4 regions of the Lysinibacillus pakistanensis genome follow, and region 1 is predicted to be linked to each of the others. Evidence: riboswitches for the same ligand, from Rfam matches in the RefSeq annotation. Region 1 holds a riboswitch; each other region holds the start of a gene.
What was found. Region 1 has a riboswitch for cobalamin ahead of QNH24_RS15725 ((2Fe-2S) ferredoxin domain-containing protein). Riboswitches for the same ligand answer to the same signal wherever they lie in the genome.
Positions count from the first base shown of each region.

Region 2: another riboswitch for cobalamin. It lies ahead of QNH24_RS17560 (DUF4430 domain-containing protein); the one in region 1 lies ahead of QNH24_RS15725 ((2Fe-2S) ferredoxin domain-containing protein).
Region 3: another riboswitch for cobalamin. It lies ahead of cobT (nicotinate-nucleotide--dimethylbenzimidazole phosphoribosyltransferase); the one in region 1 lies ahead of QNH24_RS15725 ((2Fe-2S) ferredoxin domain-containing protein).
Region 4: another riboswitch for cobalamin. It lies ahead of QNH24_RS03050 (ABC transporter substrate-binding protein); the one in region 1 lies ahead of QNH24_RS15725 ((2Fe-2S) ferredoxin domain-containing protein).

Region 1 is NZ_CP126101.1:3,167,410-3,171,011, forward strand. It holds gene QNH24_RS15715 (sirohydrochlorin chelatase) at 1-188, opposite strand, end outside; gene cobJ (precorrin-3B C(17)-methyltransferase) at 203-1,873, opposite strand; gene QNH24_RS15725 ((2Fe-2S) ferredoxin domain-containing protein) at 1,878-2,249, opposite strand; cobalamin riboswitch at 2,389-2,571, opposite strand; cobalamin riboswitch at 2,818-3,002, shown strand; gene QNH24_RS15730 (energy-coupling factor ABC transporter permease) at 3,137-3,602, shown strand, end outside.
Region 2 is NZ_CP126101.1:3,531,296-3,534,897, reverse strand. It holds gene QNH24_RS17565 (acyltransferase family protein) at 1-491, shown strand, start outside; cobalamin riboswitch at 1,261-1,457, shown strand; gene QNH24_RS17560 (DUF4430 domain-containing protein) at 1,631-2,365, shown strand; gene QNH24_RS17555 (S-layer homology domain-containing protein) at 2,445-3,602, shown strand, end outside.
Region 3 is NZ_CP126101.1:1,371,219-1,374,820, forward strand. It holds gene QNH24_RS06395 (nuclease-related domain-containing protein) at 1-14, shown strand, start outside; gene QNH24_RS06400 (DMT family transporter) at 479-1,339, shown strand; cobalamin riboswitch at 1,396-1,572, shown strand; gene cobT (nicotinate-nucleotide--dimethylbenzimidazole phosphoribosyltransferase) at 1,662-2,723, shown strand; gene QNH24_RS06410 (trimeric intracellular cation channel family protein) at 2,792-3,397, opposite strand.
Region 4 is NZ_CP126101.1:625,173-628,774, forward strand. It holds gene QNH24_RS03045 (acyl-CoA dehydrogenase family protein) at 1-1,007, shown strand, start outside; cobalamin riboswitch at 1,318-1,502, shown strand; gene QNH24_RS03050 (ABC transporter substrate-binding protein) at 1,705-2,667, shown strand; gene QNH24_RS03055 (FecCD family ABC transporter permease) at 2,664-3,602, shown strand, end outside.

The DNA of each region.
Region 1 (3,602 bases):
TCTGTTGCACCCTTCTTGACACAGTTTGTTATACCCTCTTCAATGTTTGGAGAAGCAAACTCCAAGAAACACGTTTCTACTAAGAAGCTATCATCAATACGAGGTGCCATTTGCTCGATAAATGTACGCACCTCATCATTTCCTGCTGCTAAACGGCTCCCGTGGCCGACAAATAAAATTGCTTTCATCTCATTACTCCTCACTAGTCACCGCATGGAGCGGGCTCTACTTTTATTTTTGAAGACATGTCCTGATACGTAAAATGCAGAATCTTTTTCACACGCTTAAAATACTTAAACAGACGTTCATTTGGATGGGCATTTGCTTTATACTCTTCAATGATGTCCGTAATGAGCGGAATAAGTTGTTCAGGCTCTAGTCCCTCTACAACTGGCTGTGCAGCATGTGCTGTACGACCAACTGGCTTTGCCCCAATAAAAACATCGAACTTACTTTTACGATAAACAATACCAATATCATCAAATACTGCTCGATAGCATGCCATACCACAGCCATTAAAGCCAATATTCAACGTTTTCGGTAAAGACATTCCGCCAAGCTGCTTCTGAATCTCCTCGGCATATGGAATCGAATCAGCCTTTTCCCCATAACAGAAGTCACAAGCCTTTAATGATAGTACATCCCCAATCGGAGCCAGTAAGAATCCAACCTCAAGTAGCTTTGCTGTAATTTTTTCTGGCTCCGTTGTTGGAATTTTTAAATGGATTTGATGGTCTGGCGTGTATTCCATCGTTCCATCCTTCCCGACAACCTCTGCTAGCGTCATCATCTGTTTCGGGGTAAAAAATTTATTGGCTACTCCTGGGCTCACAGCTAACTCAAAGATAGATTCGATTTTTTGTTGCACAAGCTTGGGCGTTGCCTTTACCTCACTTGTTCCGTTGACCATCGCTAAGGCTGCTGTCGCCATCTCAAGTGAAGTTTTTTTTTGCTTTGGATTAGGAGAAATGGCTAAACTGGGCTCGATACGATTAGCGTTGGGATCTGCCGCAAAGTCATTGCGTGCCTCTCCTGTTTCTTGATTCATTGCCCATGGTTCATTTTCTTCCCTTAAACGTTGGTGTGGACGTAATGGCTGCTTCTCCTCACCAAGTGTGTATTTGCGCTGATAGCCACGTGGTGTAATCATTTTATTATCATAGAAAAATGTTGATGAATTCCCGATAATAACCGTTGTCAGCATCCCAATATCATGCTCTAGCATTTCTGCTAAAGTTGTCATGGTAACCTCCTGACGGTCACGATAAGCGCTTTTAACAAGTCCCACTGGTGTATCAGGTGAACGATATTCTAATAAAATGCGTTGGGCCTCCACAATTTGTCTTGTCCGTCGACCACTTTTTGGGTTATACAGTGCAATCACAAAATCCGCCATCGCTGCTGCTTCCACTCGCTTCGCAATTAAATTCCATGGTGTTAGGTGGTCACTTAAACTAATCGTACAAGCATCATGCATAATTGGTGCACCTAGTAAGCTTGCACATGAGTTGATAGCAGAAATACCTGGAACAATTTCTACCTCTACACCGGTTGCCTCCGTCCAACCAAGCTCGATTAATACCTCATACACTAACCCTGCCATTCCATATACACCAGAATCACCGCTGGAAATAACGGAAACAATATTCCCTGCCTCTGCTTGGCGTACCGCTTCCTGCGCACGAGATACTTCCTCCGTCATACCCGTACTAACAATGGATTTTGCACTAACTAAGTCCTGAATTAGCTCTACATATGTTTTATAGCCTATGATCATATCACTCTGTTGTAATGCCTCCACAGCCCGATGCGTAATATGATTAAAATCACCAGGCCCAAAGCCAACTACGAAAATCTTCCCTTTTTGCGCCATTTTGTTACCCCTCTTTCACCTTTTCGATGCCTTTAATGGCTGTTGTTTGTGCTGTCCGCTGTAATGTGCCCTCACGAAGCGTAAAAACATGTTCATGGTGCAGTGACTCATGATGTAAATCCTGCACAAGTGCCCTCGCATGTTCAGTTGTTGGCACACGGTACCAATTCCCTTGCGGATAAGCAATGACAACACATGCATCCTTACATCTGCCATTACAACGTGTCCGGGTTGTATGTATTTTTTTATCAAGTGCCTGCACCTGTATCTCATCACGAATGGCTTGCGTAATTTCCTCTGCTTCTTTTTTCATACAGCTACTGCCATTACAAATAAAAAGATGTGTCTGCATCCCCTCTAAATTCCAAGTAGTCATCGTTGTTCTCCCCTCAATACGTTTAGGAACAAGAAAAACCTTTACTCTAATCGAAGAGTAAAGGTTTTGTAGAAGCCAAATAAAGTCGAATAAATTACAGGTATTCGCCTTTGCTTCAACTTCTCCCTCCGAAAAGTTTGCATGCATCATTCCATAAGCAGGTTTCCTGACTTAAGCTTCCATTTACTTTCGCGCCTTCCCAAGTTTGCACTAGTGGCATTTGCGATTTCATCAGCTATTACAGTAGCGGGGGCTGTATTGGACTTTCACCAATTTCCCTATTATCTTGAAAATATTCAAGCACTTATGTATGTTTTTATATCAAATTTGTATGTTTAACATGAATTTAAAACTGTCTCTATCATATCTTAAAATTTTAAAATTACAATATTTCTCTCTAAAATTGTGACATTTTCATTAAAATTTCATCAAAAAATTCGTAGAAAAAAGAAAAATTTCTCTTTTATTTTATCAGAATTTTCTAGATTGTACCTCAATTTTAAAAATTTTTTCTAAAAAAAGATAGCACCATGATGGAAAATTATGTTACACTTTGTCGTGAAATCTCACAACTTCATCTTTTTTCGGTGCGAAGTGCTTATCATTTCGCTTAAAAGGGAAGCCGGTTCAAGTCCGGCGCGGTCCCGCCACTGTACTAGGGAGTTTTATAGAGAATGTCACTGTCCAACGGATGGGAAGGCCTATAAAATGAGGAACTAAAGCCAGGAGACCTGCCGAAAAGAATGTGAACGTTTCAACCTACGAGGATAGGTGTGCGGCTTAGTAGAATCGAATTCTATTTGTTTTAGCTATGCACTTTTCCCATGGAGAAGTGTTTTTTATTTTTCGCACGCTAATTCAAAAACTATATGTAAGGAGGAGAAGTTTTGAAATTCTCAGGCTGGAAGCTTAGTTATTTCTTATTGGCATTTTTATTTGTGCCAAATCGTGCATTCGCCATGCATATAATGGAGGGCTTTTTACCAATTGAGTGGGCCATTTTCTGGTGGGTTGTATCTATTCCATTTATTATTTTAGGATTACGTTCAATTCGTAAAACGATCGATGCAAACCCTGAAACAAAAATGATTTTAGGACTATCAGGTGCCTTTGCCTTCGTCTTATCAGCATTAAAAATTCCTTCAGTAACTGGAAGCTGCTCGCATCCAACAGGAGTTGGACTCGGTACAGTTCTTTTTGGTCCATTAGCAATGAGTGTAATCGGAACAATTGTATTATTATTCCAAGCTTTACTTTTAGCGCATGGAGGGCTTACAACTTTAGGAGCAAATGCCTTTTCTATGGCAGTAGTTGGTCCAATTATTGCTTATTATGTATTTAAAGGCTCGCAAA
Region 2 (3,602 bases), 360 kb from region 1:
AAGTTCATCCTGTTCATGAATCGTATAATGGAATATTAGCCATTGGCGATTCTGTAATGATAGATATTGCTTCGAGCTTACATAATATCTACCCTAGCATTACCATAGATGCAAAGATTGGTCGCCAAGTTTCACAAGCGGTTAAATTAGCTCCTAATTATGCAAGCTTTAATCAACCAGATAAAGCAGTCATCATTCAGCTTGGAACAAACGGGTATTTTACCAATACACAAATAGATACCCTTTTAAAGGCTTTTTCCAATGCTGATATTTATTTAGTAAATACGCGTGTACCACGTTCTTGGGAGGGGAAAGTAAATCAAGCATTACAACAGAAAGCACAGGAATATGAAAACATTACTTTAATTGATTGGCATGCAACTGCAATTAACCATCCTGAGTTTTTCGCTCCAGACGGCGTACATTTAGAGCAAAAGGGGATTGCTTCTTTAACAAATCTAATTCAACAAGCTATAGACGAGACCAATTGATTCGTTTAAAAACCATAAATAGCCTGCAAACATTTTAAGTGAGATAACTTTTTTTCAAATATTTAAGTATGGTTGAAACCTTTCTAATGGTTGCTCGTATTACTATTATACATTTTTAATGAATTGCACTTAAAAAGGAGAAAAACATTTTTGAACTATTGAACAAAACAATTACTTTTTGTCATTTACTTAATCACCATTGCTGATGCATACTACTCAACATTACTGATTGAACCAAAAGCCCCCCCACAGCATCAGACGATTAAAGCGTCTGCAATGACAACGATTCAAGTACGGTAGCAAACCTTATAAAAAGAAACAAACAGCAAAAAGCCTGAAGACTTCTATACTTCAGCCTATCAAGCAATTGCTGCAGAGTACTAAGAATACAAAAGAAAAAATTTATAAAGCTAAGATGGATAGATTAAGTGAAAGACACAGCTATATACGGGACTCACCGTTTATTATTTATCACAATCACCGTATACGTTGCTGAAAACAGATGAAACAAAAAGCTGCCATTAACTGTGCAGCTTTTTGTTTTGCTTAATATTTAAATGGGTAAACCCTTTTTGCCCGCTCACTCTCTATTATACGATTTATATTATCTATCTATTTATATTATCATATTGCTTTTTAATAGGAATAGTAATATTGATACTAGATGTTTACTTCCTCTTTTAAAGCTTACTACTTCTATAAAGCATAATTCTTTTTGTTAAACTATTTCGAAAAATAGAAATATATGCTAGACTTAACATTAAGTGAATAACAATTGCAGTATAAAGGTGCTCTTTTAAGAGCTTAATAGGGAATTCGGTTTAAAGCCGAAGCTGTTTCCGCAACTGTAAGTGTAGATGACTACAGAAAATACCACTGTCGAACAAGGAAAAATGCCTTCAGTAGATGGGAAGGTTCTGAATAGGATACACGAGCCAGGAGACCTGCCTTTATTCCATCGTATTAACTCTCTTCGGAAGCTAGGAGAACTTACGGCAAATAGACGGACAGGCAAACTACGTTTTTGCGCCTTTTTTCTGTTTTCCATTAGATGCTTCCCCATTTTGGAGAAGCATCTTTTTATTTTCGAGTTAATTGCAAAAACATTCACGAAATAATAAAAATAGGAGGTTTTACAAATGGTTCGTTTCAAAAAATGGTGGCATTTAGCGTTAGTCCTACTTTTAGCATTTTCGCTCGTAACACCATCAGCCAGTGCAGCAGTATTACAGCCTGTAAGTCAAGAAGCACAATCAGCAGATTTTGATGTTCAGTTATCAGTAAAAGGTTTATGCGGTACTGGTTCATGCCATGAAATTTTAGAAGGAACAACAGTAAATGTTCAAGAAGGGACAACTGCGCTAGAGCTTGTAGAGCAAGTATTAGATGCCGAGGGTATTCCTTATGTAGTAGTTTCTACTCAATATGGTCCATATCTTCAATCAATTGATGGACTTGCGGCAGGCAGTTTAAATGGTTGGGATGGCTGGGTCTACACTGTAAATGGATATAGCCCCAATTTTGGATTAGCTGAGTATCAATTACAGGCTGATGATGTCGTTCATATTTATTACACTACATGGTCTAAATTAGAAACAGCAAGTGTAATTGCAGTAAATGATAACAATCCATCCGTTACGGTAAATTTAACTGGTGATTTATTTACGACACCAAACGGCTCTAATTTAGCAAACTGGACAATTAACACAGGGACAACAACATTAACAGCTCAGTCAGTTACTATGAATGCAAACCAACAAGCTGTTATTACATTTGCAGGTCAAGCACAAGCAGGTACTATTACCATTACAGCCTCTGCCAATGCTTTATTCGGTAGTTCAGCAAGTGAGCCACTTGAAGTAAAAGTACAATAGCTAGATAAATGGATACTGACAAGATGAATTAATTCAGCTTGTCAGTATTTAATTATTTATAAAGGAAGTGAGTGTTTATATGACTATATGGAAAAAGCAGCTACATATAGCAGTTATTTTTATTTTAATCGTATCGCTATTTTCTCCAGTCACTGCAATTAAGGCACAGCATTTTGAAGGGGATTTACTCGATCCTACTCCAAACATCAATGATATTGAACCCGATGATTCAGAAGAGCAGGACAATGCTACAGAGTCTAAGAATGAAATAGATGTAGAGGATTTAACAGAACAGGAAAAAGCACCGCATACAGATGAAGAAGCTGAATTAGATGATCTTATACCATTAGAAGATGCAGCGGAACTAGCTCCATTAGTAGAGAATGCGCCCGTTGCAATTAGCGATATTCAGCTAAACACTGAGGAACCTTTACTATTATTAGTAGGAGAAACATTTCAACTTACTGCCACTAACGCAACAACAGATGATAGTGCCACAGTTACATGGTCTTCAAGCAACTCTGGAATTGCAACAGTTGACACAAATGGGAGCGTAATAGCTCAGGCAATCGGAGAGACAGTCATTACCGCCCAATTAGATGGTGGATCTAAAACAGTTATTGTATATGTTATTTCACCCGAAGCACGGGAGGCAATAGATTTTATTATCGCCCTACCTACAATCGAAAGAGCCGATGAAGCAACCTATCAGCTATTACAGCAAGCACGAGTACTAGATAGTAAAGTAAAAGCTCCGGCTCGTACTCTTTTAATCTCCGATAATAAACTACCTTATTTTTTTCAGTTACTAGAAAAAGAAATTGCCTATTTTAGATATTATATGCAAGACCCTAGCAACGCTTTACCTGCACCTGAAGATATAAACTTTTTAAGTGATGAATTGGATAAGAAGTTAGATGCAGTTCGTGAAAGATATAATTCCCTGATTAAAACATCTGGTTATCGAGATCTAAAAAAAATAACAGATCCAGCAGATATACTAGTATTTAATCAAGAACTTGCAGCAAAACAAGTTAAATATGTATTTCTTGTTATCGATGCGCTTCCTAAAATAGAAGATTTAACAATTGATTCAGCAATAAAAGAGCAACTCGATCATGCAAGAAAAAAATATGCTGCTATACCAACAGCAGAACAAAAAAAAGTAGCCAATAAGGAAGACCTTTTTGCAAAAGAAGTTCGATATGTTGAACTGTTAATTGATGCTATTGATATA
Region 3 (3,602 bases), 1.8 Mb from region 1:
TTTCGGAGTATTAGAAAGCTACACGATGAAAGCGGTCTTCATCGTATATCTTATTAAGATACATAACACTAACAGGTAAAAAAATAATCGATTATATTTATACGCATTTTGATGAACCTTAGATGGATTTAAATTATTTATCAGGCATTTGATAAGGCAAAGCGCTACTAGTTCATAGAAATAATGAAATTGCTTCGTTAGTGGGCTATAGTAATGGGGAGTATTTTATTAAAGTATTTAAGGAATGAAACCAGCCAAATATCGAACTATTTAAATCAATTGGGTTTTGGTAAAATAAGTATAGAATGACCGAGTTGAAAATAGAAAGGATGAGTAATATGTTCCGATCAATAGCGCCTCCAACAATGTCTTGACAGTAGAGTCTACTGTTTAAGGCATTCCACACTAGCTTGCTCTTCTTGCAATAGATTCTACTGTATAGGCTAAAAACTATATAAGTAGAAAGTAGGAATCAGAAGTGAGCGGAAAATTTGCATTTGTTTTATCCATGATTATCTTTGGGGCTGTCGGTATTTTTGCTAAATATATACACCTGCCATCTAGTGAAATTGCCTTCTGGATGAGTGTTATTGGCTCTAGTTTTTTATTGATAATTTTCATCGTTAAGAAAGAAAAAATAACGAAAGCATCCATTTTGCCTAATATATGGCCATTGCTGCTATCTAGTGTAGCGTTATGTGGGAATTGGATTTTTCTATTTCAAGCATACAAAGAAACAACCATTGCCAATGCAGCGCTTAGCTATTATTTTGCGCCAGTTTTAGTGATTTGTTTATCACCAATTATATTAAAGGAAAAACTGTATCTAAGAAAAATTTTCTATGTATGTGTGGCATTAGTTGGATTATTCTTTATTGTCCATAGCCAAGCTACAGAAGAAAAAGGGCAAGATATCGGCATATTGTATGGGCTTATTGCAGCATGTTTCTATACGTTGGTAACATTTGTAAATAAGTATATTCATGGACTTAAAGAGCCGGCAAACACAATTCTGCAGCTTTCTTTAGCAGCGTTATTTCTAGCACTTTATCTTTATGGAACAACTGGATTTCAAATCATGTATATCGATATAAAATCCATTAGTTTACTAATAGCATTGGGCATTGTCCATGCCGGTATAGGCTTCTATCTTTTCTTTTTGGGAATGAGTCATTTAAAGGGGCAAAGCATAGCCATTTTAAGCTATATTGACCCTCTAACGTCATTGGTAATCTCAACGATGATTATAGGAGAAAAAATGACTATGCTGCAAATAATAGGAGCTATTCTATTGCTTGGCGCGACATTTATTAGTGAAATAGATCAGAAAGAAGTCTAATTTTGCTTTAAAGGTGTCATATTGACAGTAAGATATCTTTACAGTAAATTAAAAGAAATTGCATAATAGCATTGGGTGCCCATTGAGGGAGAATAGGGAATAAAGTGAAAGTCTTTAGCGGTCCCACCACTGTAAAAAGGAGTTTCATAGAGAATGCCACTAGCATGGTGCTGGGAAGGTTCTATGAAATGTTGAAATTGAGCCAGGAGACCTGCCTAATTGCTTCGATTATATAGACGATGGAAAAGTCTGTAGTTTATTTGTCATGAATAAACTGCAGGCTTTTTATATTGTCTCGAAAGATTGAAAGGGGAATAGTTTCATGCAATTATTACAGCACACGATTAAAAAAATTCAAAATGCGGATAGCCGTATGATGGAGAAAGCTAGGGAATATATAGACTCTCTGAGCAAGCCACCTGGAAGCTTGGGGAAATTGGAGAATCTTGCTGTACAGCTTGCTGGTATTACAGGAGAATTATTTCCTAAAATTGAGAGTAAAGCAATTATTGTCTGTGCAGCAGATCACGGTGTTTGTGAGGAAGATGTAACTTCAAATCCACAAAAGGTCACATTTTTACAAACATTGAATTTTCCAAAAGGGCTTACGGGTGTTTGTGCAATCGCCAGCATAACCAATGCTAAAATTATAACGGTCGATGTTGGTGTAAAAGAAGATGTACCGCTTGATGCTGGTGTCATTCTAAAGAAAATTAAATATGGGACAGACAACATGGCAAAGGGTCCAGCTATGTCAAGAGAGGAAGCTATTCAATCCATCGAAGTAGGAATTGAAGTTGCAACGAACGAAATAAGAAACGGAGCAGATGTTCTTGGAACTGGTGAAATGGGTATTGGGAATACAACACCAAGTGCGGCTATCCTATCCGTGCTTCATGCCTGTCATCCAAATATAGTAACAGGACTAGGTGCAGGTGTTGGAGCTGGGGGAATTACGCATAAGGTGGAGGTTATTCAACATGCTATTGCACTAAACAAGCCTAATCGCCACGATGCTATTGATATTCTTGCAAAAGTTGGTGGCTTAGAAATAGGTGCTATGGCTGGAATTGTACTTGCGGCTGCTGCAAATCGCAAACCTGTTGTAATTGATGGCTTTATTTCTACGGTTGCTGCTCTCATTGCCTTTGAGCTTGAGCCAAAAGTAAAGGACTACATCATTCCTTCCCATGCCTCAGAAGAACCAGGGGCTAAAATAGCAGCCAAGTTGCTAGGGGTAGAACCAATGCTACATATGAATATGCGTTTAGGAGAAGGCTCTGGTGCAGCTTTAGCCTTTCCAATTTTAGATGCAGCATGCTCAATGATGAAAAATATGGCAACACTTGAGGAATCTGTAGTGCTAGTAGAATCGAAAGAATAGATCGTAACAAAAAGTATAACAAGCCCATATATTCGAACTATGTGGGCTTGTTACTATTTATAAAATGGCTATGCCCGATTGAGCTTTCGTAAAGGCAAACGCCATTTCTTCATATAGGAAAAAATTCTTAGCACTGTTATTATACCAAATAATCCATATAAAAAGAGGTCGCCTGTCAATACTTCTAGACCAATCATGAGTCCTGCAAGAGCTGCCCAAACCCCGTAAATTTCATCACGTAATACGAGAGGCTTGCGTCTTGCTAATAGATCTCGAACTATGCCGCCTCCTGAACCAGTTAAGACAGCAGCTACAATAACTGCACTAATAGGCATGTCGAGCTTTACAGCATAGAGGGCACCTTGAATAGCAAATGCCGATAAGCCAATGGCATCCGTAAAGTTTCCCCAGCGATGCCAATGCTGAATTAGATGATGTGGAAAAATAAAAAATATAGTAATCGCCGCAAGTGCAATTTGGAACATCATATCCTGTCCCCATAATGTTGTAACAGGCAGGCCAATAAGTAAGTTACGAATTGCTCCACCACCAAAGGCAGTGACAATACCGAGTATATAAACACCGAATAAATCGTATTCTTCCTCCATGGCGATAATTGCCCCAGAAATAGCAAAGGCAATTGTTCCGATAATACTGAAAACCTCCCAAGCCATCCCTTTCACCCCTTCTGAAAAATAATGTACTTTCTCATTAAAGTTAAAAAATTCTATTAAATGTAAGAGAATCTATGAAATTTCAAAAATAATGAAAGAAGTCCGCACATTAGCTTAGCGCAAATTGCGAGTAGAAACAATAGGCAAGTTTTGCAGACACATCTACAAATTGTTAAGATGAGATAGGAGAAAGTGAAAACTTCAA
Region 4 (3,602 bases), 2.5 Mb from region 1:
TGGCTCGACTCCAAGGGGCTTCTGCCGGCTCTAAAGGGCTAACATTATTTGCAGTTCCATGGCGAGCGGAGGATGGTACTATGAATAACCTTCGTATTCGTCGCTTAAAGGATAAGCTTGGCGTGAAGGCAGTTCCCTCTGGTGAGGTAGAATTTGATGGTGCACTTTCCTATATTGTAGGTGAGCCGAATAAAGGAATTTATTATATGCTAGAGGCACTTAATCTATCAAGAATTTGCAATGCCGTAGCTTCTTTAGGTATTATGCGACGTGGCTTTTTAGAGGCAAAGCATTATGTGACAAACCGTTATGCCTTTGGTAAGCCTTTAACGCAATATCCAATGATTCAGGATACACTAGGAAAATTTGCGGCAAAGCTTCATGTAGAAGTAGCAACAGTTTTTGATCTTATTCAGCTGTATGATAAGGTGACAAGTGGTCAGGGCAATCATGAGGATATGATTATGAATCGTTTAAATATAGCCATTATGAAAAAGGAAACAGCCGAGCGAGCGGTAAAATATGCAAGTGAAGCGATTGAATTACATGGTGGAAATGGCTATATTGAAGACTTTGTGACACCTCGCTTACTAAGAGATGCACAGGTGCTTACGGTGTGGGAAGGAACTGCCAATATACTGGCATTAGAGCTGATTCGTTTAGTAGATAAGTTCCAAGCTCATAAGTTGTTTGTACGTATTATGGAGGAACGCTTAGCTAAGGTAGCTAACAGCACCCTAAGCCAATTAGTAGTGGAACAATTAGTGCAATTGAAATCGACATTGCATACGTTTAGCTCTTTGGATGAAGCAACGAAAACTTTAGAGGCAAAAGCGGTAGCAGAAAAAATGGCGCATATGTATGAAAGTGTTGTAGCTGTGGAATGGGCTCACAGAGTCGGTGGTAAATATGAAAAGCTGGCAGATATTTATTTAGAGCATACATGGGCATTAAGAGAACTAGGGGCGCCGATGAAAACAGTTCAGTATTTTGCAGATATCCTTTAACTTCTTTCAGCAGAAGTTTCCCACCTCTATAGGTGGTGAGATGAATCCGAATTTAAGCTACTTTTCAGAGGATGTCCAAACACCCGCTGAAATAGAGGAACTCAGGCTAAGATCTTCACATCCTGTGAAAACGCCTGAGTGACCAACATCGTGTTGGCCCAAAGCCTCTGGCGGATGTCACGGAATCGAAAAGGAGTTCTTTGTGTAAGCACAAAGCCGATTCCGAACGCAATTATGCCGAGGCATAATTGATTAAAGGAGAAGTCGTCTAGATGGTAGGCGACTTTTTTTGTTTTCATGTATAATAAAATCAACTGAATATTATAAAGGTTCTTTACTTATGTAAAGTGAAAAGGGAAATCGGTGATATTCCGATGCGGTCCCGCCACTGTATGTGCTAGTTTTTTCAATGTACGCCACTGAAAGTTTTTCGGGAAGGCTTGAAAAAATGTATGGAGCACGAGCCAGGAGACCTGCCTTTATAGAGACACGTTACAACCTACGAGGATAGGGTGGAGGATTTTGCGTATTTTTGTGCATTATTACCCCTCACTTTGGATGAGGGGTATTTGTTTTGTATGGAAGATGTCGATAAATTTGAAAAAATGGGCGATAAACTTATAAATTTCGTCGATTACTAATCTATCAGCAAAATAATTCGTAAAAATTTACGCACTTATATACTAGGAGGATTCATATGATGAAATTTTGGAAATTAGGACTTTCCGCATTTTTAGCAATTGGCTTACTTGCTGCCTGTGGAGAAGGAGCGAAAAATGAAAAGCCGGCATCTTCTGAGCAGCAAGAAACTACACAAGTAGACAAAGCAACATTCCCAATGACGATAACAGATGCTGTTGGCAAGGAAATTACGCTGGAGTCACCTCCTGAAAAAATAGTTTCTCTTATTCCAAGTAATACAGAGATTTTATTTGCTCTTGGCTTAAACAATGAAATTGTGGGTGTTACCGATAATGATGATTATCCTGCAGAGGCAACTGAAAAACAAAAAGTTGGTGGCATGGAATATAATATTGAGCAAATTATTGCTTTAAAACCAGATATCGTGTTTGCTCATAATTCGAGTATGACATTTTCTGCAGGGGCCATTGAACAGCTTGAATCTGCCGGTTTAAAGGTTTTTGTGGTAACAAATGCAAAGGACTTTAATGAAATTTACACAACAATTGAACAGCTAGGTCGTGCAACTGGGAAATTACCTGAGGCCGAGAAAATAATTAAAGATATGAAGACAAAAGTAGAAGAGGTTCTAGCAAAAATTAAGGATGTGAAGCCAAAGAAAGTCTTTGTAGAAACATCTGATGAGCCACATATATTTACAGCTGGTAAAGATACATTTATGAATGAAATGTTAAATATGATTCATGCTGAAAATGTTGCAGCAGATACAGCAGATTGGTATGAAATCAGTTCCGAACAAATTATTGCAAAAAATCCAGATGTCATCGTGGTGACATATCATTATGTACCTGATATTTTAACAAAGCTACCACAGCGTGCTGGCTTTGACACAATTAATGCAGTAAAAAATAAAGCCATTGTTCAGGTAGATGAGAATACAACAAGTCGTCAAGGACCACGTTTAGGTGAGGGTCTTGAAGAGTTAGCGAAAGCCATCTACCCAGAGGCGTTTAAGTGAGTAAAATAGTCACAGCCTATGTAACAGCCATTACGCTCCTTATCATTAGCATCTGGTGTGGCGCTGCTATAGGCTCTGTTCATATTCCGCTAGAAGTATTGTGGAATAAAGCAGCTGATGAAACGGCTGCCAATATTTTTTGGAAAATTCGTCTGCCGCGAGTTTTCCTAGCAGGGCTTGTAGGAGCTTCACTAGCCATTGCAGGAGCTGCTTTTCAGGGCTTGCTAAAAAATCCTTTAGCAGATCCATATACTTTAGGTGTTTCTTCTGGTGCATCAGTTGGAGCAGTAATGACGATATTCTTTGGTCTTTCAATTCCAGTAGTTGGTCTTTATGCATTGCCAACCTTCAGTATGCTTGGGGCAGTATTAACAATGGTTGCAGTCATGAGCTTTGCAAGAGTAGTAGATCGTTCACTGAAAATGGAAACGTTAATTTTAACAGGAGTCATCTTTAGTTCATTTTTAGGCTCACTTATTTCTCTAATGATTGCCCTATCAGGCGAGGAGCTGCGGCAAGTGATGGGGTGGCTACTTGGTTCTGTATCAATGCGGGGCTGGCCTTTTGTGCAAATGATTATCCCATTTGTTGTTGTAGGTTCATTGATGCTGTGGACACAAAGAAGGGAATTAAATGTGCTGTTATATGGGGAGGAACGTGCAAAGCACTTAGGTGTTAATGTGAAACGAAGTAAGTATTTAATTTTAGTAGGTGGATCCATGCTGACAGGAGCAGCAGTAGCTGTTTCGGGAACAATTGGATTCGTTGGATTAGTCGTACCGCATATGACAAGGATGATTTGGGGCTCAGACCACCGTCATTTATTACCATTGTCCTTTTTAAATGGTGCGACATTGCTTATTATTTGTGATTTAATCGCACGAACAATTATTATGCCGAGGGAGCTACCGATTGGTGTTATTACTGCATTTATT